Regions from separate parts of the Metabacillus sp. B2-18 genome, predicted to be linked through region 1. Evidence: riboswitches for the same ligand, from Rfam matches in the RefSeq annotation. Region 1 holds a riboswitch; each other region holds the start of a gene.

Region 1 (10,985 bases):
ACACCAAAAGCAAATCCAGCAAAAACACCTGCAACCATTCTTGGAAAACGTATTGTTCCTACTGCAAATGATGCACCTTTTACTTTCTCACCTAGTAGGACACTTATGACATCTGAAACAGGATAAATGGTGTTTCCTAGCATAAGCATTGTGCAGCAAAGTGCAAAGGCAATGATTGCGAGTAAAGAAGTGACAAGGACAAAACGACGACGTCTTTTTATTCTACCTATCATAATAAGATTCATTGATTCATTCATCATAGTGCACGCATTTTCGCTTTCATAGTTATTAAGATTAAGATAGGAGCCCCAATAAATGCTGTAACAACACCAACTTCAAGCTCACCAGGACTTCCTAAAATTCGACCGAAAACATCTGATATTGTTAGGATAATGGCACCTGAAAGAGCTGACATTGGAATAACATATCGCAAATCAGGACCAATCATGAGTCGAATCACATGTGTTGCTAATAAACCAATAAAGCCGATAGGACCTGCAAGTGCTGTTGCCACACCGCACAATAGTACTCCACCAAAGGCAGCGATAAGCCTAAGTGTTCCTGTACGTACACCTAAACCAGTAGCAGCTTCATCACCTAATGCTAATGCATTTAGTGCTGGAGCAGTAAAGATGGCTATTAGGATTCCAACAATAAGAAAAGGAATAAAAAGAGAGATTGAGCTCCAATTTCCTGCGCCGACACTACCAACCTGCCAAAATCTAAATTGATCCATAACGTTTGAGCGAGGAATCATAATGGCCATTACAAGAGAGGATAATGCAGCACTTGTAGCAGCACCTGCTAAAACGAGTTTAAGGGGCGTGGCTCCGCCACTCCCCATTGAACCAATTCCGAATACAAAAATGGCAGTTAGAATTGCACCTGCTAATGCAAGCCAAATATATTGACTAGCACTGCTAATATTTAAAAAAGAGATTCCACAAACAACGAATAGTGCTGCCCCTGTGTTAACTCCCAATATGCTAGGGTCTGCAATAGGATTACGAGTAACCGATTGCATAAGAGCACCAGAAACTCCCAATGCAGCACCACACATAAAACTAAATACTGTTCTAGCAATTCTTTGGCGAACAACATTTGCTCCATGAGAATCCACATCAGGATGGAATAAGCCATCAATCAGCTCATTCCATCCAACTATACGAGATCCAAAGGCTAGAGAAGCCAATACACATATACCGAGTAAAACAATAGAAAGTATAAGTACTTTTATAAAATTTTTCGGTATAAGTAACTGCTTATTTTCTGAAACGGATGTATGATCCATTTTATTTCACTTTGCTTACAGCTTCTGAGAGTAATGTTAAATACTCATCAATTGAGTACTCAATTGAAAGTGGGCTTGGAGTACCTGCTGCAGCAAGTGGAGTGTTATCTCCAATAATAACAACAGAACCTCTCTCGATCGCTGGGACTTTTCCAAGGATTGGATCAGCCTGTAAAGCTGCAAGGGTATTTTCATCACCATATGATACTAAAATTTCAGCATCGTTAAGCATGTCGGCATTTTCAGCACTTACTTCTATATAAAAACTATTAGGATCAGTTATTTGACTTGTAATACTTTCAGGATATTCCATTCCTAGCTCAGTAAGGAATGCACCACGTGGATCTCCTGGTGAGTAGATGTAGAACTTAGATAAATCTTCGGCACTAATACTTACAAATGCAGCCTTTTTCCCTTTAATTTCAGCATGCTCACTAGCTTTTTCTTCAATTAATTTCTCTGTGTCGGCAATAAGTTGTTTACCTTCTTCTTCCATTCCCATACCCATAGCATTGAATGTAACTTGTTCACGCCATGAAGCTACCCAAGGGCTCGTTTGATAGGCAACAACTGGAGCGATTTCACTTAATGTATCATATTCTTCTTGAGTAATACCAGAGTATGCTGCAAGAATAACATCTGGATTAACATCTGCAATTGCTTCAAAATCTAAACCATCAGTATCTTGAAAGATAGTTGGCGTTTCGGCATTAAGTTCTTTTAACTTTTCTGAAGTCCAAGGTAACATACCGCTATCATCTTGAACACCATAGTTTGCAGCTGAGAAACCTACAGGCACAACATCAAGAGCAAGAGCAACGTCATGGTTTGACCATGCAATCGTAGCAACGCGTTCAGGTTTTTCTTCAATAGTTGTTTCACCAAATGCGTGTTCAATCACGATTGGATATTCAGTTGTTCCTTCTTCAGTTTCCGTTGTTTCTGTATTTGTTCCCTCATTAGATTCTGATTCAGTATTTTCAGTTGCTTGCTCACCTGAACAACCAACTAATACAAGCATAAGGATTGCAATTAATAATGTTGAGAGTAATGAAATATTACGTTTAGCCGTCATTGTAAACCCTTCCTTAATATAAGTTTATTTGATAATAATTATCATTATCACAACTATATATCCTATTTAAAAGGTTGTCAACAGTTCTTGTGTGGTGCCTGGCACTTCCCGATAAATGTCGAATCATTAAAAAAACAGGTACTGAAACATACCTGTCTTTTCAATTTAATATTTCAATAAAGATTTCTAAAACCTCACAAGCACCTGAACCAAATCCTCAATCCTTCCATCCCGTGGACTTCGAGTATAAACCCATAATTCCCCAGAACCAGCAGTTGGTTGCTGATTAAATGTGATAGGAATGGAGAAGGATCCATATGCAGGGGCACCTGCTGTTGTTTGGATCGGTGATTCCTGGGTTACAATTTGACCATTATCATCAACAATACGATAGAGAATGACTCCTTCAAAGGCACGGGCAAATCCTGAAAGTTGCTGACCAGCACGAATGACTGTTCCGGGTAAAGGTTGAAAAATAACAATATTTTTAGATGTTGGAAGCGGGATAATAAGTTGATATCCAGGATAAATAACATCAGGTGAGATACCTGGTCGCTGGCGATTCGCATCAAGTAGTGTTGATAAAGAAATTCCAAAGCGTTTGGCAATTTTGTTTAATGTATCTCCTTCTTCAACTAAATAAACAAGAGAAGGGACGCTTAGAATTTGATTTTGATAAATAACGTTAGGGTTAACAATTTGTGTATTTATCCCTTGAAGTAAATCTACATTTGTTGAATATCGTTGAGCGATGCTATTTAGTGTTTCACCAGCATTAACAATGTGATTTACCTGTCTATTACCAGGTGCTGAGATAACTAATACCTCACCAGGAAAGATGAGATATGGATCTGTAACAGGAGGGTAGATCGCATTTGCTTCTACTAGGAGAGGAACAGTTCCTCCAATTCTCGAGGCTATGGAATACACGGTGTCTCCTTGTTTAACAGTATAGACAAAAGAAGTACCATCAACGACAGGCATAACGATCACTCCTATGAATGTTTTGCTATTCATATTCATGATATTCGTTAACGTGAGGAAGGATGATCAGTAAAGAAAAATAGTAAAATAAATTTGTTATATTATGAAGTTACTCTTCAGATCATCCTTAAAATTTATTCCATAACAGGCACATTAGATCGAAAAAATTACAAACCAAACCTCTCGAGTGAAAATATTGAAAGATCAAACTTGCTTTCTCCGTTCATAGCTAATTCGCTTAATACTTCTCCCATTACGCTTGCGAATTTAAAACCATGTCCAGAGAAACCACAGGCCAAAATAATGTGATCATGCTTAGGAAGGTGATCGATGATAAAATGATTGTCCCTTGAAATTGTATATAAACAAGTTTTACCGTGATTTAGTAATCCGTTTGCTTCGGGCATGTAGTTTTTAAGGAAAAAACGGAGTTCGTCTTCATCTGTATCAAATTGTCCAAAATTCTGAGTATGCTTGTTAGGATCAATATCTTGTCCACCATCTGATTTCCCAATTTTAAGACCTTTTCCATCTATGCTTGGGAATCCATAACACATATTTTCCTTATCCTCTATATAAAAGGATGGGAAGTTGTCAACATCATACAGGTTAGCAGGTGCGTCAAACCAACCGAAGGCTTTACGAGTTGGCTGAATAGGAAGTGCTAAATCAGGTAACAGTTTAGAGGCCCATGCACCAACTGTAACAATGACCTTTTTAGCCCAAAATACCTTATTTTCAGTTATGATTTTGACAAGAGATTTACCATCTATTTCAATTTGCTGAACAGGAGTATTTGTCTCAAGCTGTGCTCCATGATGAATAGCAATTTCTTTGTAGGCTTGAATAGCGTTTTCACTATAAATTAACCCTGATTCTGCTTCAAAGCATCCAATAAAATGTTCTGGAACAGAAAATCCCGGCCATCTTTTTTTCACCTCATTGCTAGTAAGTACCTCTAATGGCAATTCGTATTTGTTTGCAGCAGCTATTGTTTCCTGTAGAAATGTGGAGTCTTTTGGTCCGAGTCCAATAACACCTGTTTTTTCAAATATCTTATAGCCAGTTTGGGCTTCTAAATCCTCCCATAATTGTTGGGCACGTTTTACTAAACTTACATATTGTCTGCCTTCACCATAGGCATGCCGAATCATTCGAGTATCTCCATGGTGGCTTCCGCGATTATGAGGCGGATCAAAGGCATCAATTAACACAGTCTTTACTTGCTGCTGTGCTAAAAAGGCACCAGCTGCCATTCCCATCGTCCCTGCACCAATGATTGCTACGTCAAAAATGTGTTTCTTTTTCAAGCTACTTGCCTCCTATTCTTTTCATCAATGTTACTAAGTTTAAAATAATAAAATTTAATAGATTCCTGGACTTTTAGATGGTTAAATTTATAGTAATCTGCTAAAAATGGGATATTAGCAAAAAATTGTTTGACAATAGTCTTAATATTAAATAATATCATACTATACTAAAAACTGAATATCTTATCACGAGAGACTGAGGGACAGGCCCGACGACGTCCAGCAACCATCATTTTTATGAAAGGTGCTAATTCCTGCAGAGTGTTTCATTCTGAGAGATAAGGTTTAGATAGAAAAAGCCTCTTTCGATTGAAGGAGGCTTTTTTGTTTGATAAAAGAACCGGGAAGACTAAATTGCCATATAGATAATTCTAAATTTACATAAAATTAAAAATAATCATTGCAATATCAATTCAATTCGTTATAATAGCACTATTATTCCTATAAATTTAGTAAGAATTAATATTTACATCATAATGAAAAAAGGAGTCAATGATATGAAAAGAAAATCTCGTTTACTTGTACCAATGATTGCCCTATTAGGCTTAGCTGGAATAGTCAGTGGTTGTTCATCAAAAGAAGCTGCTAAAGAAGAAACAGGGGATAAAGTGATTTTAGTTGGAACACAAAATGATTATCCACCTTTTGCATTTGCTGATGAGAACAATGAACTTACTGGATATGATATTGACGTAGTGAAGGAAATTGATAAAAAGCTAGATGGTTATACGTTTGAGTTTGTTGCTACACCTTGGGATAGTATGTTTCTTGCATTAGAGTCAAATAAAATTCAGGCAGTTGCAGATCAAATAGCAAAAACACCAGAACGTGAAGAGAAATATTTATTTACAGATGAATCTTATTTTGCTGCAGAAACCGTAATTGTTGTGAAGTCAGGTGAAACAGATATTAAGTCATTAGAAGATTTAGAGGGTAAAAAGGTAGGAGCATTGGCTGGCGATTCTTATACACTCTTGCTAGAAGAACATAATAAGAAAGCTGAAAATGACATTATTCTAAAATATAGCGAAAGTGGTACTCCTTCAGAGATTTTACAAGATGTACAAAATGGACGAATTGATGCCTATGTTAATGATCCAATCATGATTAACACGGTTTTGGAAAAATATAATCTTGATGTAGAGATTGTTGGACAGCCTATCGTTCAAGATGATATGGGGATTGTATTTAAAGATGAGAAGCAGGGTGAGGAATTAAAGGCACTGGTCGATCCTGTTATTAAACAACTGAAAGAAGATGGAACGTTAGCTGAACTTTCGAAAAAGTGGACTGGTGGAGAATATATCCCTGAATAAGGTTGAAGAAGGGAATTCAAAATGGAAAATTTATTAGATATTGGTTTTTTAATAGAAAGCTTTCCTGCTATTGTTGCAAGGTTACCAATTACAATTGGCATTGCAGTAGGCTCATTGATTATTAGTTTATTTATTGGACTTGCCACAGCACTTATAAAAATCTATCAAGTTCCAGTCTTAAAGACCATTTCTTCTTTTTACGTTTCTTTTATTAGAGGTACACCATTGTTGGTGCAGATTTACCTTGTTTTTTATGGGATACCAAAAGTGATTTATTTAGTTCAAAATGAATACGGTTTGCTTCAAAATTTTGACGTGAACATTATTGCTCCAGAGGTTTATGCATTATTAGCCTTTTCAATTAATTTGGGTGCCTATTTGTCTGAAACGATCAGATCAGCCATTCAATCAGTTGATCGAGGTCAGTTTGAGGCTGCTAAAGCAATAGGGATGAGTTCAACGCAAATGATGCTTAAAATCATTTTTCCACAGGCCTTAACAGTCGCAATTCCTAATCTGGGAAATATGTTCATCAGTACGATAAAGGATACTTCTCTTGTTTTTATTATTGGCGTTATTGATATTATGGGACAAGCCAAAATTATGGGATCACGCGGGCTGGCCTTTTTTGAAGTGTATATAGCTGTTTCGATTATTTACTGGATTTTATGTAACGTTGTTGAGAGATTACTTGTTTTAGTAGAGAAACGCGTCCGGAGATATGAAAGAGGGATTGCCTCATGATTAAATTAGAAAATATCCATAAATACTTTGATCAGCAGCATGTGTTAAAAGGGATTGACCTTTCTATTAAGAAAGGAGAAGTTGTCTCTATTTTAGGACCAAGTGGATCAGGGAAATCAACCTTATTACGCTGCATAAATTTCCTTGAAACTCCTTCAAGTGGAGTTGTTGAGATAAATGATAAACGAGTAGATGTTACATCAGCAGGTAAGGCTGATATTTTGTCACTAAGAACTTCAACAGGAATGGTCTTTCAACAGTATAATTTATTTAAAAATTTAACTGTCCTACAAAATGTCATGATTGGCTTGACCAGTGTGAAGCGCATGAATTCAGCTGAGGCTAGTAAGGTAGGAAAAGATCTCCTTGAAAAGGTTGGCTTGAAAGATCGATTAAATCATTATCCAGCACAGCTTTCAGGAGGACAACAGCAAAGGGTGGGAATTGCTAGAGCGCTAGCATTAAACCCGGAAGTGTTATTGTTTGATGAACCAACTTCCTCTCTCGACCCAGAGTTAGTTGATGAAGTTTTATCAGTGATAAAAGCTGTTGCAAATGAAGGGAATACAATGCTGATTGTGACACACGAACTTAATTTTGCACGTGAGATTTCTGATCGGGTTGTTTTTATTGAAGATGGAATAATCCTTGAAGAAGGAACAGCAGAGCAAATTTTCAGCAATCCTAGTGTTGAAAGAACGAGGAAATTTTTAAGTAAAGTATTAAAGAAGTAATGGTTTGATTCCTTCTTGTAGCTTTACTGTAGGAAGGAAAAGGATGGAATGAACCCGATTGAACAAATTTTAAGGGATTTCCCGATGATGATACTTGATGGAGCTATGGCAACTGAGTTTGAGAATTATGGATGCAATTTGAATGATCGATTATGGTCAGCTAAGATCTTATTAGAAAATCCAGAATTAATTAAGCAGGTTCATACAGATTATTTCAAAGCTGGTGCAGATTGTGCCATAACAGCAAGTTACCAAGCCACTGTTGAAGGATATAAAGAAAGAGGTTTATCCGAAGAAGAGGCAATTGATTTAATTAAAAAGTCTGTCCAACTTGCAGCAGAGGCTCGTGATGAGTTTTGGGCGGAGGGTAGTCAGCCCTCAAACCGGCCAAAGCCGCTAGTGGCTGCTTCTGTTGGGCCGTATGGAGCATTTCTTGCAGATGGCTCCGAATATCGAGGGGATTATTCATTAAGTGAAGAAGAATTGGTGGTTTTTCATAGAGAAAGAATGAAAATCTTGGTAGAAGCGGGTGCTGATATTCTCGCTTGTGAAACCATTCCTTGTCTTTTAGAGGCAAAAGCAATCGTTAGAGTTCTAAAGGAATTTCCGGAGGTCTATGCTTGGATCAGCTTTAGTGCAAAAGATGAACTACATATTAGCAATGGAGACAACATTGCTGATTGTGCAAAAGAGCTAGATGGGGAAGAGCAGGTAGCTGCCATTGGTATTAATTGTTCATCTCCAAACTTCATTAACTCGTTAATTAAAGAAATAAAGGGGGAAACCTCTAAACCTATTATTGTTTATCCTAATTCAGGTGAGGAATATGATGCAACAAGTAAAACATGGGATAAACCATCTTCTACAAATCAATTTTCCTGTAGTACTCAACGCTGGTTTGATGCAGGTGCAAAGATTATAGGTGGTTGCTGTAGAACGAAGCCTGAGGATATAAAAGCAATAACTGCATGGGCAAGAAAATAGCTAAGAAAAGATATTAACTCAAAAGCTTTAGAATAATAATGAACAAAAGAACTTCCCAGCTGCTACAGTTGGGAAGTTTTTTGTTGAAAGATTATTCTATCATCGTCTTCAAGTATGGTAACTTGTATTATTTGGAAGTAAGTAAGAAACTGTATTTATCAGTCTTCCTGGATTAAACTTTATGAAAATATAAAAAGGTATTACATTTTACTTGCTTCTCACGTTACGTGAGGTTATATGATTGTTCTATAAGGTTGATTGGAGGTATTCTTCATGAAGGATAAATATTCAATTGGTGAATTTTCTAAGAAAACAGCAACAACAATCCGCACTTTACACTATTATGATGAACTTGGTCTTTTAAAGCCCTCATATGTAACAGAAAAGGGAAGACGCTATTATACAAATAAAGATTTTGTTACTTTACAACGAATTCTTACTCTCAAATTTTTGGGTTATTCATTAGAACAAATCAAAGAATTTTTCCAAAAAGAGACGTGGGACTTGAAGGATACTCTTTCTTTTCAAAGAAAAGAGATGATTCAAAAGAAGGAACAAATTGAAAATGTGATTAAGGCATTGGATCGTGCTCTTCATATTGTAGAAGATCATAAGGAAATTAACCCATCTATCTTTATAACACTCATCAATACGATTCAAATGGAAAATGAGCAGAAAGAGTGGCTAAAAGGTTATATAGATGAAGAATTAGTAAATGAAATATATAGTGTGCCTGAGAGCAAACAGTTGAAATTAGAAAAAAAGTGGGTCGAAATTTCAACGGAGTTAAAAAAGCTAACTAGTCTTGGGCCAGAGGATAATCAAGTTCAAGAATTGATTGACGAAATGATGTATCTTGTGAAAGATTTAACAGGTGATGATCTTGGTTTTGTTCAAGAGATTTCAGAGAAAGAAGTGGAAGATGATACATGGCTGTTTCATTCACCATTCTCAACTGAAGAGGAAGAATGGATGGCCAATGCTTTAGATGTTTATTTAAAAAAGAAAGGTGTGAATGTAAGGAATGGAAACGGAACAAAAGAACCTTCCTAAAGCGGATCATGTTCGTACTTTTTGGCTTTTAATTAAAGATTCAAAGCCACCTGTCAAAATATTATGTGTGGCTGTTGTTCTTAGCTTACTCGAGACAGGGGCTGGGCTAGTTGTTCCTTTATTTACAAAGTCACTGGTGGATCAGCTCTCACAATCAGCCTTAGAATTATCAGTTATCCTTTTGTTAGGTTTTGCTTTTGTTGTGCAAACTGTTTCATCTGGCTTTTCCTATTATTTTATGACGTACTTAGGAGAATCTATTGTCGCCTCTATTAGAAAAAGACTTTGGCAGCATGTGCTTCATTCTCCGATTCCTTATTTTGATCAACATGAATCGGGAGATACAATGAGTCGGATTACACAGGATACCAATACAATTAAAACGTTAATTACTCAGCATTTGATAACCTTTATTACTGGATTAATTACGATCATTGGCTCTATTGTCATTCTTATTATAATAGATTGGAAGATGACATTAATTATGCTTATTGCTGTTCCAGTGTCGATAGCGATCATCATGCCGCTTGGACAAAAAATGTATAAAGTTTCCAAGCTAACTCAAGATGAGATGGCAGGGTTTTCTGCTAACTTAGGGAGAGTATTATCTGATATTCGTCTTGTTAAAGCCTTTCTAGCAGAAACAACAGAACAAACAAATGGAAATAAGCGCATCGATCATTTATTTCAATATGGCTTAAAGGAAGCGCGAATTCTTGCTATCATTACTCCTTTAATGTCTTTTACGATGATGCTTGTTCTCGTCTTATTAATTGGCTATGGTGGTGTTCGTGTCGCATCTGGTGCTTTATCAGCCGGATCTCTGGTTGCCATCATCATTTATATGTTTCAAATTGTTGTCCCCTTTAGCCAAATGGCAGGCTTCTTTACTGCCTTTCAAAAGGCGATGGGAGGAGCTGAGCGAGTTCAGCAGATTTTGGCCTCTGATAAAGAATCACATGCTGAACACCTTCATGTAACAAATCCTTCTCAAGATATCCAATTCAAAGGAGTAACCTTTGGATATAAAAAAGACAACTCTATTCTAAACAACATGACTTTATCGATTCCTACTGGAAAAACAACAGCATTTGTTGGTCCAAGTGGAAGTGGAAAAACAACATTATTTGCCTTACTCGAAAGATTTTATCTTCCAAACTCAGGGGAAATCTTATTTGGAAATACAAATATAAAAGATTTTAATTTGAAATCATGGCGTAGTCAATTTAGCTATGTATCTCAGGAAAGCCCATTGATGTCAGGAACAATTCGAGAAAATATTATATACGGTATGGAAAGAGAAGTTTCTGAGGAAGAAATGAAAACAGCAGCAGAACTTGCCAATGCTTCAGAATTTATTTCCCGCCTTCCAGGAGGATTTAATACCGAGGTAGGGGAGCGAGGGATCAAATTATCTGGTGGGCAAAGGCAACGAATTGCGATTGCTCGAGCTTTAATACGTGGTCCAAAGATTCTTTTATTAGACGAAGCAAC
Region 2 (10,985 bases), 520 kb from region 1:
TTTTTCATTTTAGCTCCCCCTTATTTCTCTTAATCTCTTAACTATTTAAATGGCTATGTAAGATACATAGTTTTGTAGCATTTATAATATATATGCATGTATGAAGTATATCAGTATATGTATTTAAATACAATACTTCGTATAAAAATCTTTTATTAGAATAGGTTCTATTTTCAAAATTCTTATAACAAACTACTATTTCTCCCTTTAATTTTAAGATCAAATAAAATAATGTCAATTCCTTTGTGAGATAGTATGACAAAAAAAGATATCAGGTTTACGAAAAACTATTTATAAATTCACTTATAATTATACAGTTAAAAGGGTGCCTGTCACCACCCGATATTTGTAGAAGGATGTCGATTGAAGAAGTTCAGTGCCAATAACAAAAAGGTTACTGAAAGCTCCAGTAACCTTTTTACATTCTTATTTTAGTTTATAGTAAGTTAGTCCAAGGGCAAATGCAAGAACGGTTCCCTTTACAATATCCATCGCAAAATAAGGAACTGACATCATCACTAGACCATTTTGGAGGATTCCAATTAAAACAGCTCCGACAAATGTCCCAAATGCATTTGGCTTTCCTGCTCCTAAAACGGAGAACCCGATAAATGCTGCCGCAACAGAGTCCATTAAGTAGGGAGCACCCGCATTTATTTCAGCAGTCATGACTCTTGAAGCCAAAACAATACCACCAATTGCTGCAAAAAGAGCTGAAAGAAGATAGGCTACAACTTTATATTTGTTAACAGGTATTCCTGACAATCTCGCAGCTTCAATATTTCCGCCAATCACATACATATAGCGGCCATGTTTTGTATAGGTAAGAAATACATGTACCACAACAACTACAATGACCATAATGATAATAATCCATGGTACTTGTCCAATCTTTTCAAAAACAGGACTGATCATACCTGTAGCAAAGGTCCCATCAGGCATAACCATGTTTTGCGACACAGTCGCACCCTTTGTATACGTTAGTGCAATACCTTGAATAATAAACATAGTGGCCAGCGTAAGTAGCATATCTGGTACCTTTATTTTTACGATAATAAATGAGTTTAAAATACCAACTAATAATGATGCAATAATAGCAGAAAGTATGGCAATAACTGTGTTCTGTGAAAACCAAACAAACATTGAAATGACTATTGCATTTGATAAAGAAGCAACAGATCCCACAGATAAATCAAACCCATTTACAGAAAGAGAAATCGTGATACCAATAGCAATGATTGTCACAATGGATATGGACCTTAAGATATTAATTATGTTATTTCCTTGAATAAATGCTGGATTGGATGCAGCAAAAACAGCTATTAAGATAAATATTGTTAAAATGGTTCCATACTTATATAAAATTTGAAAAAGATCAAATGATTTCTTTGAATTGGTTGATTGTACAGGATTTACATCTGCCATCCTAGTTGCCTCCTGTTGAATAATATAATAGTTCTTCTTCATTCGTTGCATCTGTTTCTAATTCCTTAGCGATTTGACCATCATATAGGACATATAATCTGTTTGTAATACCTATAATCTCAGCCAATTCAGAAGATGCATAAATAATTGCTTTTCCTCTACTCGCAAGCTCACTGATCAGGTCAAAGATATCTTTTTTAGCACCAACATCAACACCCTTAGTTGGTTCATCAAAAATATAGACATCCGCATCGGTTATCAGCCATTTACCTATTGCGATTTTTTGTTGATTACCTCCAGATAAATTTTGTACTTTCGTTTCCTCAGAAGGTGTTTTTATCCCTAAACTTTTTATTAACTCAACCGCCTTTTGCTTTTCTGCTTTTCGATTCAAAAAGCTAAAAGGCTTGGTAAATGCTCCTAGATTTGCTGCAGTTAAATTGGTCACAACAGACTCTTGAACAAGAATGCCTTCTTTTCGCCTTTCCTCTGGCACCAAGGCAATCCCAGATTTTACAGCCTGGTATGGGTTGGAAATTGACAATTTTTTACCATTAAGTTTTAACTCACCAGATTTTACCTTTGTCTCTCCAAACAATGCCTTGCATAATTCTGTCTTCCCTGCACCTACAAGACCTGCGATCCCTACAATCTCACCTTGACGAATCTGTAATGAAACAGAACTCAACTTTTCAGAATCACTTAAATTATTTACTTCAAAGAGCAATTCTCCTGGATGAATTGCTTTTAGAGGAAATTGCTCCTCTAACTCTTTTCCTAGCATGCTTTCCACTACTCGGTTAGGTGTTGTTTCACTTATCTTTTCGTGAGTTACAAGTTTTCCATTTCTCATAATTGTAATGTCATCACATATTTCAAAGATTTCAGGAAGACGATGTGATATAAAGATAATCCCAACATTCTTTTCTTTCAGTTCACGAACAATACGGAACAATTCCACTGTTTCAGAGTGACTTAATGGTGCAGTTGGTTCATCTAAAATTAAAAATTTGCAATCCGAAGAAACTGTTCTTGCAATTAGAACCATTTGCTTCTCAGCCAAAGTTAATTCACTAACAAGTTTTGTGGAAGATACTTTTATATTCAAGCTGTTTAATATTGTTGTTGCATGCTCATGCAGCTTTTTCCATTGAATAAATTGTCTCTTTCCCATTTCATTCACAGTCTTTGTAAGCATAATATTTTCTCCAACTGTTAAATAAGGGATAAGGGCAGTGTCGACTTCTTGATGAACAATTTGTATACCATTTTTTTGTGCATCTTTAGGTGACTTGATGATCGTTTTGGTCTGGTCAATTAAGATTTCCCCGGTATAGTGAGTATAAGCACCTGATAGCACCTTCATTAATGTTGATTTTCCAGCACCGTTCGCACCAATTAAAGCATGTGTTGTTCCACTTGTCATAATAAAGTCAACCTCATCTAATGCTTTTACACCAGGAAATTCAATTGAAATTTTTTTCATTTCTAATACTGAGTGATTCATCAATTTGCCTCCTTTCTACTAATTTACACTTCTATGGGATTTAATGTATGTGAGGTAATCAGAGGAAAACGAACACTCTCTTAACCTTAGAGAGTGTTCGTAAAGTCTAAAGCATTATTTCTTATAATATTCTTTTAACGTTTTCATCCACTCTTCTTCAAATTCAGTAGATTGGCCCCAGCCTTCCACAGTATCTGCTAAATTCACCATATTAATTGGCTCACTTGACTGTAACAATGCTTCCTGTGAAATAAGAGAAGCTTCAAGATTATACGCTTCTGGTGTTTCTTCACCTGCAAGCTTTTTCGCTAACAATCTCATATCAATTGCACCAATTAACTTCGGATCAACAGCTGCTGTGTACTTCCAAGAACTTTTTTCATTTTGCATTTCTTGAAGATCTGCATTTGAAACATCAATTCCATAAATCTTAATTTCATCTCTTCCAGCTTCTTTAATCGCACGCGCTGCACCTATTGCAAAAGCATCCCATGTTGCAAAAATAGCATCAATTTCACCTTTTGGATGTTTGTTCAACATTGCCGCCACAGCATTTTGTGTTTGAACAGATGTATCTGCTGCTGCAACTCCAAAGCGTTCTACTTCTTTAATACCTGAATTGTTAGCAAGAATATCTTGGTACACTGCGTTTCTTCTCACCATTGGTGGGAACCCGTCAACCCATAGATAAACAATGTTTGCTTCCCCGTTTGTATCTTGAACTAATTGATCTAACGCGAGCTTTGCTAACGCCTCATCATCTTGTGAAGTTAATGTTACCCCACCAATTTCAGCTAACCCTTCATTTGAATCAAATGTAACAACACTTTTTCCTGCATCAACAAGCTTTTGAACAGCATCAACAGTTGCTTCATCATCCCCATGTGAAATGATAAAACCGTCATAGTCTTCCTCTAAGCCCTGGGCAATTGCATCATGGAATTTAGCTGTGTCACCGTTTGCGGTAAATACATCAACTGTAAATCCTAACGCTTCTCCTTCTTCTTTAGCTCCTGCTAAAAATTGAGCTGTATGATCATCTCCACCGATTTTACGGATAACTTTGATTTTAGCACCTTCACCATTTGCAAAACGTTCAGGTACATTATCTAATGATACTTCTGGATCTCCTTTAGCTTGAGTTGATTCAGCTGTTTCTCCACTATTTGAAGAACAACCTGTCACAATTAACGTCAGCACAATAGTCAAAAGAAATGCTGCATTAAAAAATCTGTTTTTCATCGTTGCATTGCCCCCTTATTTTCTTTAAAACTTTTTAACTATGTCTAGTAATACTAGGCAACAAAAAAACCTCTCTAAAGATAGAGAGGTTTCACCACAATTTTAGGAGTCTCCTCTCTTATCTTTCAAAGCTTTAAAAGCTTTGCAGGATTTAGCACCAATTCTAATTGAACGGTTGCCGGGCGTCATCGGGCCAGTCCCTCTGCCACTCTTGATAAGAGATCTTTTTATGCGATTAAGTAAAATAAACAATAAATATACTTTAATACTCTACAGGATAGATGTCAATCATTAATTGAATATTTCTAATAGTTATTATAAAAAATCAATTATATACATTTGATACTTGCAAGTGTCTTAAGCGTTTATTAATTTCTGATTCAAATGTTACTTTTGTTGCTAAATAGTCAAAAATGCCACTATCAATAAGCAGTTTCGTATTTTCAGAGCTTCTAATTCCATCTGAGGTTTTTTGTATATACTCTCCGATTCCCTTAATTAATTCAACAAGATATTTTGTATCTAATTCTTCTAATTTATAATCTTCTCTCCTAGAAATTGTTCTGGCTGTATAATCAATTAAAACTCTTTCATATGTAAAAAAATTAATGACTTTCCAATCCTCTTTAGATAATGCCATTCTACTATTCTCCTTATTTTTATACCTGTTATCATTATAAAAACAAGAGGATTCTAAAATAAACATTTTTCCTTCGTAAAATTCAGACATAGTCTACACTTTATCGACAAAACTATTATTTTGGATCAAATTTAGAAAAAGGTAAGCATCTGCTAAGCTTACCTCAAAAAAACTATTTTCTTTTCTGTGCCTTCATTTTGTTGTTTTCCAATTCTGCCGCATATTCCTCTTGTGACTTTCCTTGTTTTTGGCTTTCTGATTGAATCTTTCTAAATTTATTATCATTTAAATTTGGCATATTCCTTTCACCTCCTGCAGACTTCGTTATTTTATACAAAAAAGGGCGATCTATTCGCTTGAACATTGTTTCATCATGAAGTTTGTATACAGACTGAGAAAATTTGTCATGATATATACTATTACCGGAAAAATGACCAAGTAAATTAACCTTTTTCAATTCTATTGGTATAATGACAAATAGGACTTATTTATACATATAAAAGAAAGGTTTGATCTGATTTGGAACAAAACTCCTCAAACTTTATTAAGAGCATTATTAAAGAGGATCTTGAAACGGGAAAACGCGACTATGTATACACTCGCTTCCCACCAGAACCGAATGGATATCTACATATTGGTCACGCGAAGTCAATTGTCATAAATTTTGGATTGGCAGATGAATTTAACGGGAAAACAAATTTGCGTTTTGACGATACGAACCCTTTAAAAGAAGATACAGAATTCGTTGAATCCATAAAAGAAGATGTTGCATGGCTTGGCTATGAATGGGACGGCATGTTTTTTGCTTCAGATTATTTTGAGGAAATGTACAATCGTGCTGTTCTTCTTATTAACAAAGGTAAAGCATACGTTGATGACTTAACTGCAGATGAAATAAGAGAATATCGTGGAACATTAACGGCACCTGGTAAGGAAAGTCCTTACCGCAATCGCTCGATTGAAGAAAATTTAGATTTATTTGACCGCATGCGCAAGGGTGAGTTTGGCAACGGTGAAAAAGTACTTCGCGCCAAGATTGATATGTCTTCACCAAATATTAATTTGCGTGATCCTGTTATTTATCGTGTGTCACATGCTACACATCATAATACTGGTGATGCTTGGTGTATCTATCCGATGTATGCTTTTGCTCATCCATTAGAAGATGCTATCGAAGGAATTACACACTCACTTTGTACAACTGAATTTGAAGATCAACGCCCTCTTTATAACTGGGTTATTGAAGAGTGTGAAATGGAGCATAAGCCACAGCAGATCGAATTTGGCCGCCTTGGCATTACAAATACTGTGATGAGTAAGCGTAAATTAAAGCAGCTAGTTGACGAAAAATTTGTTGATGGTTGGGATGATCCTCGTATGCCAACGATTTCTGGCCTACGTAGAAAAGGCTACACTCCTAAAGCAATCCGTGAATTTGTAAAAGAAACGGGTGTTTCAAAAGGTGTTGCAACGGTTGATGAGGCGATGCTTGAACATTTTGTTCGAGAAGATTTAAAACTACAGTCACCACGTACAATGGGTGTTTTAAAGCCACTAAAGGTGGTCATTACTAACTACCCTGAAGATCAAGTAGAAATGCTTGATGCAGAAATTAATCCTGAGGTCCCTGAAATGGGAACAAGACAAATCCCATTTTCTCGTGAAATTTATATTGAACAAGAAGATTTTATGGAGGATCCTCCAAAAAAATATTTCCGCTTGTTCCCAGGCAATGAAGTTCGCCTTAAGCATGCCTACTTTATTAAATGTGAAGATGTTATCAAAGATGAGGATGGTAACATTGTAGAAATCCATTGTACCTACGATCCTGAAACAAAGAGTGGAACTGGGTTTACAGGTCGTAAAGTAAAAGGAACTCTTCACTGGGTGGATGCAAAGCATTCATTACCGGCCGAGTTTCGCTTATACGAACCACTTATCCTTGATAAGGATAAAGAAGAAACTGAGGTTCAAGAAGATCCGTCAGAGGAAAAAACATTCCTCGATTATGTGAATCAACAATCTCTTGAGGTGCTACAAGGGTTCATAGAGCCCAATATGAAAGATGTTCAACCACATGATAAGTTTCAGTTCTTCCGTCACGGCTATTTTAATGTGGATCCGAAACATACTTCCGAAGAAAAAGCTGTGTTTAACCGAATTGTTTCTTTAAAGAGTTCATTTAAGTTAAAGTAAAATAAAAAGGCTGACCCCTAAAGTCAGCCTTTTTATTTATTTAAAGGAAGATCTAATACAAAGATCGTTCCATCCGCAGAACTCTCCTGAATAAAGATCATACCCTGATGATTTTCCACAATTCTCTTAACAATCATCAATCCTAGACCTGTTCCATTATCTTTTGAGCTTACAAACGGCTCAAATATTGTTTTTTGCATATCCAATGGAATTCCAGATCCACTATCCTTTAGATATATTCGATATGAACTTTCTGTTAGCTCCGAGTATATATGAATAACACCTTTACCACACATTGCTTCAATACTGTTCCGAATAAGATTATGAAAAACCTGCTTAATCTGTTTTGGATCAACGGATAATTGAATTGGATGTAAATCAATGATAAATTCAATATCTTCAGAAGATTGGATGATAAGAGGTAAAAATTCTTCCATAATATGTTGAAGATAAATGTTTTTTCTTATTGGTGCACCTGGCTTAGAAAGAAGAAGCATTTCCTCAATAATACTGTTTATTCGTTCTATTTCTTTCATAATTAGCGACATATGATACTGATCTTTCACCTTTTCCGAAAACGACTGGTTCATTAATGATAAAAATCCATGTACAACCGTTAAAGGATTTCGAATTTCATGTGCAGCACCAGCAGCAATTTCTCCTACTGCAGCTAATTTTTCAGATTGATTCATTCTTTTTTCCAACTCTTCAGTTTCAGTAATATCAACGAAATTTTTAACTCTGCCTATAACTTTTTGTTGTTGGTTCAGCACTTCTGCTTGTGAAACAAGAAGCAGCTTAGTTCCTTCACTCGTAATAAAAGGAACCTTCGTATGTTTATAAACCGTTTTTGAAGATAGTATCTCCCAAAAAAATTCATTTTTCCTATCACCTTGTGTGATAAAAAGCTGTTTAAGCTGTTGCTCATCCATACCTAATATTTTCGTTGCAGTCTTATTGACTGATATTTCAGTAGAAGTATCATTTATTGTAATAATTCCAACAGGTAATGAATTTAGTATTTGCTCCCTGTACAATTTGTCATTAAGAATTGTGTTAAAGGAATCCTTCAACTTTATAGACATTTGATTAATCGAATTTGTAAGCTGTTCAAATTCAGCTTGTTCTGAAGAGTTCAAAGTTAGCCCATATTGACCATTGGCAATCCGATCTACTTTGTTTATCATTGATTCTACAGGCTTTGTCAGGTTTGCACTTATTCGATAAGCAGCAAAAATAGATAAGCCAATAGCTATTATCGTAACAAAGATTAGTAACCATAGTGAGTTTTTTATAATGGCTGAAAACTCATTTGAATGGCCATCTAACTTAGAATAAGTGTTTTCCTTAGCTTTCTTAATCTCTTCTTTTAATAAATTGTATTGTGGTAAATAGTTAGATTCAATAAATTCCTTTGCTCCATTTTGATCATGATAATCTAACAAACCTTGTACATTATTAACAATCATAAAATCCAGTAATTCCATTCTCTTATTTATATTATTAAGAGAACTCGGGATTTTTGGAGAGCTATAACCAGATTCACTTTCTTGTGTATCTTCAACAGATTGATACTTAGCAGAAAGCTCACAACACTTGCTTTCTTCCAGGAAATCGTTGACCACTATTCCTTTAACACTTAACTCTTCATCCCACTTTGAAAGCCAATACAGCTCAGGGATATTCTTCTGTTTTATTTTGTTGCTAACTTGATTTACCTTATCTATAGATTGAACAAGAATTAGTGAAAAGCCACTTAACACAAAGGTTAAGATGAGAAGGGTTGAGAGAATTTTTGTGCGAAAAGACATATTTTTTAAAAGTTTCTTCAACACAACCCCTCCCCTCAGACTTTTAAGGAAAAACCAACTTTCCTTTCTCATACTTTTCCATCTCTTTTTTAATCATTTCTTTTTCTTCTTCAGTCAACATCGGCCCAAAGGGAGCTAGGCCATATACACCATGATTTGCCCCTAACATCACTTTGCCATGTGGTATTCCATCTTCACTGAAATAATCTTCCATAATCGCAACATACGCTTGTGAAACATCATTCAAAACACTCGTTACGACATGATCTTTCCCCATATATGATTGATCATCAAGATAACCTATCACATGGATATCTTCTTTTTTAGCCAAATTTATAATTTCTCTATTATAAGAGTTTCCTTTGCTGTAGACCACGTCCACACCCTCATTAATTAACTCACGAAAGATTTGCACTGCTTTTTTTCCGTCATCACGGCTATCCACATATCGATAGTAAAACGTTGCTTCTGGCTTGTAATACTTTAATCCAGTTTCAAACTCAGGGTTTTTTTCTCTAGCATCAAAAGCATCTATTAAAGCAATTTTGTTATTTTTTGTGACTACACTAGAAGCTAAAGCAGCAAAATATTCAATTTCTCCCTGGTCAAAAGTATAGACAGATTGATTAGGATATTTTGAATCTCCATGTATCGTTATAAAGTGGATGTCTGGATTTTGTTCAGCAACCTCCGTAAAAACATCTGAAAACTCACGACCATGTCCGATAATTAGCTTTGATCCCTCTTTTGTTGCTGTTTTAATCGTTTTTTTCATGCTTTTTTCTGTATCTATCTCACTATAAAGTGTTACATCAACAGGAAACATCTCTTCAATCTTCAGCTTTCCTTTATACGCCAAACTTCCCCAACTTTGGTCTACGAGAACATCCGATGTTATAATGGTTACTTTTGTATTGCCAACAAAATAATTTGCAGCAGCGTCAGAAATAATTCCCTTTGTTTTATATAAAATAGTCCCTATAATGACGATTCCAACAATCAATGTTATTATGCCTATCATCCTTAGCTGTTTCGATTGTTGCATTGTATACCTCTCCCCTAAAGATACATTCTCAATATATCATTATAGCGAACATTTGTGTTATACGCTAGAAATTTATCTAAAAAATCTACATATTTCGACAAAATTCTTTATCTCCTATCTACTAGTATTACTTTCACTAAACCTTTTATTTTTTGAAGAGCTTGTCCACTAGTGTATTCTTTAATAAGAACAAGAAAACCTCAGTGCTGGATATCCACTGAGGCTTTCTTATTTTATAAAAATTGCTCTGTTAACCAATTACCCAACTCTACTTTTAATTGTGAATGAATAGGGTCTTTTGCTTCCTGCTTGTATTGCTTCATTAGGTTTAAAACAGTTTTTTCCCCTTTAAACTCCTTTAGCATATGATCCATATTCTTTATCACAACGGCCCTTGTATTAGGTTTTTCAAGTTGTTTCATTCTGTTTAAATCATTGTAGTCCGCCTGAACATCTTTATCACCAGTTATGGCTAAGATTGGATACTCACACTCGCCTAACATTTCCACTATTTCTTCACTTGAATATGAAAAATGCTCTCTAAACCACCTAGCAGGAGTTTTTTTCAGTTTATATCTTATTGTATCTCCTTCTGACATCGTCATTTTCTGAAATAGATCATCTAACTGTTTTCTTAATTTTTCTTCAGTTAATAAAAACCTTAACATCATTCCTTTTAAACCTTTTAACTTTTGTATTTCATCAAGAATGATAAGATTTTGATACAACATTGGCTCTTTTAAACTGGAAGCAGCCCCTGCTATTAATACCATTCCACCAACGGGGACTTCTTGCTGTGCAATTGTTGCTAAAATACACCCTTCACTGTGTCCGAGCAAAATTATTTTTGTTGGATCAACTTTTGGATGTGCTTTTAAGAATTGAACCATCCCTCTCACATCTTTAACTAAATCCATCATTCCTGACTTAATTGGATCTCCATCACTTTCACCAACAGATCTTTTATCATATCTTAGTGAAATAAATCCTAGATGTGTTAAATAATGTGCCAATTCTTTATATAAATTTGATTCTATTGCAGGCTTTTTCATGTTTCCATCACGATCAGCTCCTCCAGAACCATTTATTATTACGATCGCTGGATATTTCTCTTCACTT
Region 3 (10,985 bases), 950 kb from region 1:
GCAAGTGGATGGACAAGAAAAAGCAGTATTTGAACTTCCCGGCTTTTTAGAAAAAATGCTTGATAATAAATGGCTTGGCAGTAAAAGCGGTCAAGGATTTTATAAAAAAGAAGGAAAAACAATTCTAGAATTAAACCCTGAAACATTTGAATATGAAGAGAAAAAGAGATTGCAGGCAGCATCTGTAGAACTTGCAAAGCAGGCTAAAGGCTTACCAAATAAATTGAAAGCGCTTATTTATAGCGATGATCGAGCGGGTGCATTGTTAAGAAGCATCACCGTACCAACACTAGTTTATTCTGCCCAGCTACTAGGTGAAATTGCTGATGATATTGTCGCAATTGACCAAGCAATGAAATGGGGATTTGGCTGGGAGGCTGGTCCGTTTGAGCTGTGGGATGCAATTGGTGTAGAAAAATCAGTTGAATTAATGGAGCAGCAAGGTGTTCAAGTACCAAGTTGGGTAAAAGAAATGCTTGGAAAGGGCTTTGGAACATTCTACAGAGAAGAGAATGGGGTTCTTTTCTTCTATAACAATGGTGAGTATCGACAAGTAAGACAAAACCCTAAAGTGATTAATTTAAAGACACATAAACAAATAAATGGTGTTATTAAGAAAAATAGTGGTGCAAGCTTTATTGATTTAGGTAATGATGTTGCGTTGCTTGAGTTTCACTCACAAAGCAATGCAATTGGGTTAGATATTATCCAAATGATTAATTTTGCAGTTGATGAAGTTGAAAAGAACTACAAAGGACTTGTTATTGGAAATCAAGGTAAAAACTTCTGTGTTGGAGCAAATTTAGGAATGATTCTAATGGAAGCACAGGATGATAATATTTTTGAAATCGAAATGGTTGTTCATCAATTTCAACAGGCAATGATGAAGATAAAATATAGCAAAAAACCAGTGGTTGCTGCACCGTTTGGGATGACATTAGGTGGTGGAGCGGAGATATGCTTACCGGCAAGTAGCATTCAAGCATCAAGTGAAACATATATGGGATTAGTAGAAGTTGGGGTAGGACTGATTCCAGGCGGTGGCGGAAACAAAGAGCTTTATATAAAGCAATTAAGCAACATGCCTAAGGGAGCAGACTTTGATTTACAATCAGTTGCTAACAAAGTCTTTGAAACAATTGCCATGGCAAAAGTATCGACTTCTGCAGCAGAGGCAAGAAAAAATCAGTTCCTAAACAATCGTGACAACATCAGTGTGAATAGTGATCACTTATTATACGATGCAAAACAAAGAGTCATTGAGCTTTACGATAACGGATATCAACCACCTGTCCGCAACAAAGTACCTGTAGTGGGAGAAACGGGCTATGCGACTCTTTTACTCGGTGCCCAATCCATGCATCTTTCCGGATATATTTCAGATCATGATTTAAAAATCGCAAAGAAACTTGCCTATGTTATCGCAGGAGGTAAGGTTCCATTCGGTACAGAAGTAGATGAGCAATATTTGCTGGATTTAGAAAAACAAGCATTTTTAAGCTTAGTAGCTGAAGGGAAGTCACAGCAACGTATGCAGCATATGCTTTTAAAAGGCAAACCACTTAGAAACTAATACTGTAAGAAAGGGAGGTTAGTAGAATGAGAGAAGCAGTTATTGTGGCAGGTGCCAGAACACCTGTAGGAAGAGCGAAAAAAGGTACGTTAGCAAACATGCGACCTGATGATTTGGGAGCATTAGCTGTAAAGGAAACATTAAAAAGAGCAGGGGATTATGACGGGAATATTGATGATCTCATTATAGGCTGTGCAATGCCCGAAGCAGAGCAGGGATTAAATATGGCAAGAAACATTGGGGCTTTAGCCGGTCTCCCTTATACAGTTCCTGCGATCACAATAAATCGCTATTGCTCGTCCGGGTTACAAAGTATCGCCTATGGGGCTGAAAAAATTATGCTAGGTCATTCAGAAACAACCATTGCAGGTGGAGCTGAATCTATGAGCCTTGTTCCAATGATGGGGCATGTTGTCAGGCCAAATGCAAAGCTAGCTGAAGAAGCTCCAGAATATTATATGGGCATGGGACACACTGCTGAAGCTGTTGCCAAAAAATATGGTATCACACGTGAAGAGCAGGACGCTTTTGCAGTAAGAAGTCATCAGAGAGCGGCAAATGCAATTAAAGAAGGAAAATTTGATGATGAAATTGTTCCTGTAGATGTACCAGTAAGAACAGTTGGACCTGATCATAAATTACATGAAAAGATTGTTAAGTTCAATCAGGATGAGGGTGTTCGAGCAAACACAACTTCAAAAGTACTTGCTACATTAAAGCCGGCATTTTCAGTAAAAGGGTCTGTCACAGCAGGTAATTCTTCACAAACAAGTGACGGAGCTGCAGCTGTTATGCTGATGGATCGGGAAAAAGCTCAATCTCTTGGCTACCAACCATTGGTGAAGTTTAGGTCATTTGCTGTTGCCGGAGTTCCTCCTGAAATTATGGGAATTGGTCCAGTTGCTGCTGTACCTTTAGCTTTAAAATACGCAGGCTTGGAGCTTTCAGATATTGGCTTATTTGAATTAAATGAAGCATTTGCTTCTCAATCCATTCAAGTTATTAGAGAGCTAGGACTTGACGAAGATAAAGTGAATGTAAACGGTGGAGCAATTGCACTTGGTCATCCACTTGGATGTTCTGGTGCAAAGTTAACTCTTTCATTAATCCATGAAATGAAAAGAAGAAATGAACAATTTGGTGTCGTAACAATGTGTATTGGTGGCGGAATGGGTGCTGCAGGGGTATTTGAATTATTGTAAGTATTAACGACAACAGATGAGCAATCGAAAAAAACGATTGTTTCAAGTTCTACTTTCTAAATAGCAGTTATTCAAATAAATGTTAATGGGGGAATTTTCATGTCAAAAGCAACAGATGCAGTGATTAAAGGTGGAAGCTTTTTAATTGAAGATGTTTCATATGATCGAGTTTTTACTCCTGAGGATTTTACAGATGAACACAAAATGATTGCAAAAACAACGGAGGATTTTGCGGTTAATGAAGTGCTTCCACATCTTGAAGATATTGAAAATCATGAATTTGATAAATCTATTAAGCTTTTAAAGCAAGCGGGGGAACTTGGTTTATTAGGGGCAGATGTACCTGAGGAGTATGGCGGATTTGGATTAGATAAAATCAGCTCTGCTTTAATTACTGAAAAGATTTCAAGAGCTGGAAGTTTCTCTTTATCTTTTGGTGCTCACGTAGGAATTGGTTCATTACCAATCGTGTTATTTGGTAATGAAGAACAAAAGAAAAAGTACTTACCAGGGCTTGCTTCTGGTGAAACACTTGCAGCTTATGCATTAACAGAGCCAAGCTCAGGGTCAGACGCACTTGGTGCTAAAACAACAGCTAGACTTAATGCAGAAGGCACTCACTATGTGTTAAACGGTGAAAAACAATGGATCACAAACTCCGGTTTTGCAGATGTTATTGTTGTTTATGCAAAGGTAGATGGTGAACATTTCTCAGCATTCATTGTAGAGAGAGATTTTCCAGGTGTTTCAACAGGTCCTGAAGAAAAGAAAATGGGAATAAAAGGATCTTCAACAAGAACAGTTATCCTAGAAGATGCTCTAGTGCCAAAAGAGAACTTATTAGGTGAGTTAGGTAAAGGACATGTGATTGCCTTTAATATCTTGAACATTGGTCGTTATAAGCTAGCAGTTGGAACAATTGGTGGAGCAAAGCGCTTAATAGATGTAGCTGTTCAATATGCGAACCAGCGTCAACAGTTCAAAACACCAATTTCAAGCTTCTCTCTTATTCAGGAAAAACTTGCAAATATGGCAGCGAAAACATATGCGATGGAAAGTTCAGTTTATCGCACCGTTGGTCTATTCGAAGACCGTATGAGTAGGTTAACTGATGAGGAAATTAAAAACGGAAAAAAAGTCGCAGAATCAATTGCTGAGTATGCTATTGAATGTTCATTAAATAAAGTATTTGGTTCTGAAACACTAGACTATGTCGTAGATGAGGCTGTTCAAATTCACGGTGGTTATGGATTCATGGCAGAATATGAAGTTGAGCGTGTTTATCGCGATTCTCGTATTAACCGTATTTTTGAAGGAACAAATGAGATCAACCGTCTACTAGTACCAGGAACCTATTTACGAAAAGCTATGAAAGGTGAACTACCTTTATTCCAAAAAGCGCAAAGTTTACAAGAAGAGCTGATGATGCTTATGCCTGAAGAGGTCGGAGAAGGGACACTAGAACAAGAAAAGTACTTATTAAAAAATGCAAAGAAAATCGGCATTTTAATTGCTGGTTTAGCAGCACAAAAGTACGGAAAAGAATTACAAAAAGAGCAAGAGGTTCTTGTAAATATTGCTGATATTGTAAGCAATGTATATGCGATGGAGTCAGCGATTTTACGTACTGAAAAAGCAATTGCTAAGAACGGTGAAGAGAAAAACAAACAAAAGCTTCTTTATACACAAGTATATTGCCAAGAAGCCTTCAATGAAATTGAAGCACATGCAAAAGAATCATTAATTGCGGTTGAGTCAGGTGATTCTCTACGAATGATGATGTCAGCATTACGTAAATTTACACGTCACACTCCAATTAATGTAATTGGCAAGAAAAGAGAGATTGCAGCAGCAATTATCGATAAAAATGCATATCTAGCTTAATTTTCAGGAGGCAATGATATCATTGCCTCCTTCAACCTGTTTTCAATCAATAAAGAGCAATGTTCAGTGCCTTCTAATTCTCAACCAAATAAGATAAAAGTTAAATTTGAGCCTTGAAATTTAATTATTTCTAATTAGGCGGGAATGATGATATATGATAAGATAGAGAAAAATATTCCTTAATTGGAAAGTTTGATTATTAGGAGCAAAGAGGTGAAAAACTTGGCACTGAATTTTTACTGGTATCCTAAATGTGGGACGTGTCGTAAAGCTAAAAAATGGCTTGAAGATCATAATGTAGAATTTAATGAAATACATATCGTTGAAAACCCACCAAATAAAGAAGAGCTAGAAAGCATTTACAAAAAAAGTGGACTAGAGCTTAAAAAATTCTTTAATACAAGTGGACAAAAATATCGTGAACTTGGGCTTAAAGATAAACTTGCATCAATGTCAGAGGATGAAATGCTTCAACTCTTAGCAAGTGAAGGAATGCTTATTAAACGTCCTCTTACAGTTGGTAATGAACATGCTACAGTTGGCTTTAAAGAAGAGCAATTTGGCGAAACTTGGAATAAATAGAAGTTAGTTATTGCATAGTTAACGGAAAACTGTTAAAACAAAGATGATTAAGCTGAAATTTGTAAATATTCCTGGAGGTATGAAGACATGAACACACCTAAAGAACTGCGTTATTCAGAAGAACATGAGTGGGTAAAAGTAGAAGGAGATAAGGTGCGTATCGGTATCACGGATTTTGCACAATCAGAGCTTGGGGATATCGTATTTGTTGAATTACCAGAAATTGGTGATGAACTTCAAGCGGACGAGCCATTTGGAAGCGTTGAGTCAGTAAAAACAGTATCTGAATTATATGCACCAATTAGTGGGAAAGTTGTAGAAATTAATGAAAATCTTGATGATAGTCCAGAATTCGTTAATGATTCACCTTACGAAAAAGCATGGATGATCGTCATTGAACCTGCAAACCCTGCTGACATTGAAAAGTTAATGACAGCTGAGCAATATGAGGAAATGACAAATCAAGACTAATTAGCATGATATCGTGAATTATGGACATTCTATAAGTAGATAAAGGAGGGTGTCCATATGACAATTCAAAAACAACAATTAGATATTACTGATCGAGTTGTAGGAAAATTTGGAGATGGGCAATTAAATCTTTATCTGGAAAAAGAAAGAATTGGCCAAATGGTCTCAGAAAATAATTATGACTTAAAAGCGGGATATGAATTCAATAATAACCGCTTTTACCAAGTTGCAGATGTTGTAACAGGACCAGACCAAAAATACGTCGATTGTGACTATGAAAATGGTTGGTGTTAATAAAGCAGCAGTGGAATCTCCACTGCTCTTTTTGAATTAAACCAGGTCGTTTCTTATCATGTTTTTCTAAGTAGCTGAATTTGAGATTTTTAATTTAAGTTGTTTCATAATGATTTTGTTTTTGAACACTATTTTTTAAAACGATAGTGGAATGGAGCGGAAGACACTTGACTCCTGCGGGTGTTGAGGAAAGGCTGAGACCCCGCAGGCAAAGCCGAGGAGGCTCAGCTTCCTCCCCGCGGAAAGCGAGTGTCTGGAGCGCAATGGAACGGACCAGTCTTACGAGTAAACGCAATTAACAACAAAGATAACAGCTATTTAGAAAAAACATAAAATAAAGGGAAACAACCTCGACAAATCGAATAGGTTATATATAAAGACTTTTACTTACATTAAAAATAGGTGATGGCTATGTCGTTAGTTGAGGTTGAAAAAGTATTAATTGTTGAAGGAAAATCAGATAAGAAAAAGGTTTTAAATGTAGTAACTGAACCAATAGAAATAATCTGTACAAATGGAACAATTAGCATAACAAAAATGGATGAGCTAATTGATGAATTATTCTTAAAGGAAGTTTATATATTAGTTGATTCAGATGATGCTGGTGAACGATTGAGAAAATTATTTAAACGAGAATTTCCTGAAGCCTCTCATCTATACATTGATCGGGCATATCGTGAAGTTGCAACAGCACCGGATCACCATGTAGCATCTGTTTTGCTAAGTGCAAATATAGATGTAAACGCAAAATTCCTTTAGAAGGGATATGGAGTTAGTTTTATGATTGAATGGAAAGAAAAGGAGCTCACCCTTCCTAAAAAGGGTATTCAAATTACGTACCTTTACACACCAATGTGTGGGACATGTCAAGTAGCGAAGAAAATGTTAACGGTCGTTGATGAAATGATCCCCACTTTGGACATTTACTCCGTAAATCTAAATTATTATCCTGAAGATGCGAAACGATTAGGAATTGAGAGTGTACCTTGCCTAATTATTACTGAGAACGGTGAAATGAAAGAAAAAGTATATGCTTTCCAATCTGTCACACATCTTTTTGACTTAATCAAACAATATGCCTGCTAATTTGACATATTTCTCGGGAAATAGACTGATTTTACGAAAGAAAAGCAGAAACTGTCGAGTTATTTATAGAGGATTCTTTCGACCTTCAATGAAGTTATATAAACATAACCTTGTTGAGATCGGGAGGATTCTTTTTATGTTTTTAACAACTTTTGTCTCAAGCTTGAATAAAGGAAATTTAATAACACCCATTCTTTTAAAACGAAAATTAATTGTAGAATTTCGTTCAACAGATAAAGGGAGTCATTTTTTAGAACTTTCATCAAGTGAATCAAAACTATTATCGATTCAACCAGTTCATGTTGATTTTGTTATAGAAGGAGAAGAATCAGACTTAGAAGAGGTTTTTCTTCATCCGATAAGTTTAAAGCAACTTATATCGTTTGGGAAATTATCAATAAAAGGCTCATATCGAGATTTTCTTAGGCTAGAGGCTTTAATTAAATTAATCTAAACTTAAAAATTCTTATATACTTCAAACACAACTTCTATTACCATTAAAGTAGTCTAGGAAAGAATACTACATCTTGTTATCACACCTATTAGTAGACATTAAGAATGTATAATAGGAGGAAGAAGATGAAAGAGAAACTTTATCGCCCAGAAACGGTAACCATTCATGGAGGGTTAAAGAAAGATTCAATGACAGGTGCAAGAGCTGTTCCAATTTATCAATCAAATGCTTATTTATTTGAAAATACCGAGCATGCGGCAAATTTATTTGGATTAAAGGAGCCTGGATATATTTATACAAGAATTCATAATCCAACTTCATCTGTCTTTGAAGAAAGAATTGCTGAACTGGAAGGTGGAATCGGAAGTTTAGCTGTAGCAAGTGGAATGGCAGCGATTACATTATCGGTTTTAAATCTAGCTGGTTCTGGTGATGAGATCGTATCAGCTTCTACATTATATGGAGGTACATATAACCTTTTTGCTAACACATTACCAAAGTACGGAATCAATACTATTTTTGTTGATCCAAAGAATCCGGAAAATTTCCGATCAGCTATTACTCCGAAGACAAAAGCTATTTTTGCAGAGACAATTGGAAATCCAAGCTTAGATGTTCTTGATATCGAGGCAGTTGCTGAAATTGCTCATGAAGCTGGAATTCCATTGATTGTGGATAACACATTTGCCACACCGTATCTATGCAGACCTATCGATCATGGTGCCGACATTGTTGTTCATTCTGCAACAAAATGGTTGCTTGGGAATGGTACAACTCTTGGTGGAGTCATTGTAGATGGAGGTAAATTTGACTGGAATAGTCCAAAATTCCCTGGGTTTACAACTCCTGATCCTAGCTATCATGATTTAGTTTATGCTGAAGCATTAGGAGAACAAGCGTATATTATTAAAGCGAGAGTTCAGTTATTAAGAGATTTAGGCCCAGCTATTAGCCCATACAATGCCTTTCAATTTAATCTTGGTCTAGAAACCCTTCATGTCCGTATGAAGGAACATGTATCAAATGCAAGGAAAATGGTGCAATATTTAGAAAGTCACCCAGCTGTTGAGTGGGTTCTATACCCTGAAAATAGCCAACACCCTGCGAAGGACTTAGCTGCTAAATACTTACCTAAGGGTGCTGGTTCTGTAGTAGTATTCGGTATCAAGGGCGGAAGAGAGGCTGGTGCAGCTCTTATTAACAACGTTGAACTTTGGTCACATGTAGCAAATGTTGGAGATGCGAAAAGCTTAATCATTCATCCTGCGAGTACAACTCATCAACAACTAGGCGTTGAAGATTTAAAGAAATCTGGTGTAACAGAAGATTTGATCCGCTTATCAGTAGGAATTGAACATATAGAGGATTTAATAGAAGATTTAGATCAAGCTATTTTTGAAGCAACAGGTGTAAAAGGAATGGAGAAAGTAAATTCTTAATTAATGAAATATTCTAATAATATTATTTATTGTATAATATTGAAAGGGGTTGCAGATAAATGCAACCCTTTTCATATTTGAAATGTAAAATCACAGTGAAAAAAGTAAGCTATTTTAAGAAAATAAATAATTGACATTGATTTTCAACACATGATACAATCACAATCGTACTTAAAAAGACAATCAAATATTTAACTCTTATCAAGAGAGGTGGAGGGAAGTGCCCGATGAAGCCCGGCAACCATCAGTTCATTCTGAAATGGTGCCAATTCACACAAAGCAGATGCTTTGAGAGATGAGAGAAAGGTATTCAAGCGCCTTTCTGCTCATTTTGCAGGAAGGTTTTTTATATGTAAAAAAATGAACGGTAGAAATAGTAAAGGAATAAAGGAAGAAGGTGACAAAATGATAACATTATCAAATGTTAATAAAGTTTATAAAACAAAGAGCGGCTCTGTTCAAGCTGTTAACAATGTAAACCTTGAAATTAAAAAAGGTGAAATATTCGGAGTTATAGGATATAGTGGAGCCGGAAAAAGTTCATTGATCCGTTTGTTAAATGGACTAGAAAAACCAACTAGTGGGGAAGTCGTTGTGGCAGGTAGTCAGATTGGCTCAATTTCTGGTACAAAGTTGCGTAAAGCACGCTTAGAAATAAGCATGATCTTTCAACACTTTAACTTATTGTGGTCAAGAACAGTGAGAGAGAATATTGCATTTCCTTTAGAAATTGCAGGAGTAAGTAAAGCGAAACGACTTAAACGTGTTGATGAGCTTATTAAGCTGGTTGGACTGGAAGGAAGAGAGAATGCATACCCTTCTCAACTTAGTGGTGGTCAAAAACAACGTGTTGGGATTGCCAGAGCGTTAGCGAATAATCCCAAGGTTTTATTATGTGATGAAGCTACATCAGCACTTGATCCCCAAACAACAGATTCAATTCTAGACCTGCTTGTTGATATTAATAAACGACTAGGCTTAACAATCGTATTAATTACACATGAAATGCATGTCATTCGTAAAATTTGTCATCGAGTAGCTGTTATGGAAAATGGTGAAGTGGTTGAACAAGGAAATGTATTGGATGTTTTCAGAAACCCTCAGAAACCTATAACAAAAACGTTCGTTAAACAAATCTCAGAGCCGGATGATACGAAGGAAGCAATTGACCTACTACTAGAAAATTATCGTTCTGGAAAAGTACTTCAGCTAACATTTGTTGGTGAAGGTACAGAAAGACCATTGATTAGCAATATTATTAGGAAATTTAATATTGAAGTGAATATTGTACAAGGTAAAATTTCACAAACGCAAAATGGCTCTTATGGTTCATTATTTTTGCATATAGATGGAGATCTTGATGAAATTAACCGTGCAGTTGCTTATATTGGAGAACAACAAGTAGAAGTGGAGGTGCTGGCGAATGCTTAATCAGTTTCTTCCAAATGTAAAATGGGAAAAAGTATGGGAGGCAACTTATGAAACAACTTACATGACAGGAGTTTCGGTTGTCGTCACTTTTTTCTTAGGAATTATACTTGGTTTACTTTTATTCTTAACTTCAAAAGGCAATATCTGGGGTAACAGTATACTTAATACAATTTTATCTGGAATCGTAAATATATTTCGGTCAATTCCGTTTATTATCCTTGTTATTTTACTCTTACCCTTCACTAAAGTTGTAGTTGGGTCAATTCTGGGAGAAAATGCTGCTTTACCCGCACTAATTATTGGATCCGCTCCATTTTACGCAAGGATGGTTGAGCTTGCTTTAAGGGAAGTTGACAAAGGTGTTATTGAAGCAGCTAAATCGATGGGAGCAAAAACGTCGACAATTATGTTGAGAGTACTATTACCGGAATCTTTACCAGCTTTGGTTTCAGGGATTACAGTTACTGCAATCGCATTGGTTGGTTATACAGCTATGGCCGGAGTAGTAGGTGCTGGAGGTCTTGGTGACCTTGCTTATCGAGAAGGATTCCAGCGTAATAATTTTGAAG

Evidence for each region. A riboswitch is a leader RNA that binds a small molecule or an ion and turns the genes downstream of it on or off. The one in region 1 is predicted to bind S-adenosylmethionine.
Region 2: another riboswitch for S-adenosylmethionine. It lies ahead of LPC09_RS02280 (sugar ABC transporter substrate-binding protein); the one in region 1 lies ahead of LPC09_RS25195 (transporter substrate-binding domain-containing protein).
Region 3: another riboswitch for S-adenosylmethionine. It lies ahead of LPC09_RS20925 (methionine ABC transporter ATP-binding protein); the one in region 1 lies ahead of LPC09_RS25195 (transporter substrate-binding domain-containing protein).

Annotation. Positions count from the first base shown of each region.
Region 1 covers NZ_CP088245.1:5,059,807-5,070,791, reverse strand. The annotation lists gene LPC09_RS25220 (FecCD family ABC transporter permease) at 1-260, opposite strand, end outside; gene LPC09_RS25215 (FecCD family ABC transporter permease) at 257-1,291, opposite strand; gene LPC09_RS25210 (iron-siderophore ABC transporter substrate-binding protein) at 1,293-2,366, opposite strand; gene LPC09_RS25205 (LysM peptidoglycan-binding domain-containing protein) at 2,553-3,350, opposite strand; gene solA (N-methyl-L-tryptophan oxidase) at 3,518-4,660, opposite strand; SAM riboswitch class I at 4,841-4,945, shown strand; gene LPC09_RS25195 (transporter substrate-binding domain-containing protein) at 5,158-5,976, shown strand; gene LPC09_RS25190 (amino acid ABC transporter permease) at 5,998-6,720, shown strand; gene LPC09_RS25185 (amino acid ABC transporter ATP-binding protein) at 6,717-7,454, shown strand; gene mmuM (homocysteine S-methyltransferase) at 7,503-8,438, shown strand; gene LPC09_RS25175 (MerR family transcriptional regulator) at 8,712-9,491, shown strand; gene LPC09_RS25170 (ABC transporter ATP-binding protein) at 9,463-10,985, shown strand, end outside.
Region 2 covers NZ_CP088245.1:442,888-453,872, reverse strand. The annotation lists partial or broken gene LPC09_RS02295 (basic amino acid ABC transporter substrate-binding protein) at 1-8, opposite strand, end outside; gene LPC09_RS02290 (ABC transporter permease) at 427-1,425, opposite strand; gene LPC09_RS02285 (sugar ABC transporter ATP-binding protein) at 1,427-2,932, opposite strand; gene LPC09_RS02280 (sugar ABC transporter substrate-binding protein) at 3,047-4,174, opposite strand; SAM riboswitch class I at 4,290-4,395, opposite strand; gene LPC09_RS02275 (hypothetical protein) at 4,500-4,814, opposite strand; gene LPC09_RS27265 (hypothetical protein) at 4,987-5,112, opposite strand; gene LPC09_RS02270 (glutamine--tRNA ligase/YqeY domain fusion protein) at 5,334-7,010, shown strand; gene LPC09_RS02265 (sensor histidine kinase) at 7,043-8,845, opposite strand; gene LPC09_RS02260 (BMP family ABC transporter substrate-binding protein) at 8,865-9,866, opposite strand; gene LPC09_RS02255 (alpha/beta hydrolase) at 10,100-10,985, opposite strand, start outside.
Region 3 covers NZ_CP088245.1:4,109,508-4,120,492, reverse strand. The annotation lists gene LPC09_RS20975 (3-hydroxyacyl-CoA dehydrogenase/enoyl-CoA hydratase family protein) at 1-1,573, shown strand, start outside; gene LPC09_RS20970 (acetyl-CoA C-acetyltransferase) at 1,600-2,775, shown strand; gene LPC09_RS20965 (acyl-CoA dehydrogenase family protein) at 2,875-4,659, shown strand; gene LPC09_RS20960 (arsenate reductase family protein) at 4,882-5,241, shown strand; gene gcvH (glycine cleavage system protein GcvH) at 5,329-5,712, shown strand; gene LPC09_RS20950 (YusG family protein) at 5,770-6,006, shown strand; gene LPC09_RS20945 (toprim domain-containing protein) at 6,418-6,765, shown strand; gene LPC09_RS20940 (thioredoxin family protein) at 6,787-7,092, shown strand; gene LPC09_RS20935 (SCP2 sterol-binding domain-containing protein) at 7,229-7,546, shown strand; gene LPC09_RS20930 (O-acetylhomoserine aminocarboxypropyltransferase/cysteine synthase family protein) at 7,672-8,985, shown strand; SAM riboswitch class I at 9,181-9,287, shown strand; gene LPC09_RS20925 (methionine ABC transporter ATP-binding protein) at 9,391-10,416, shown strand; gene LPC09_RS20920 (methionine ABC transporter permease) at 10,409-10,985, shown strand, end outside.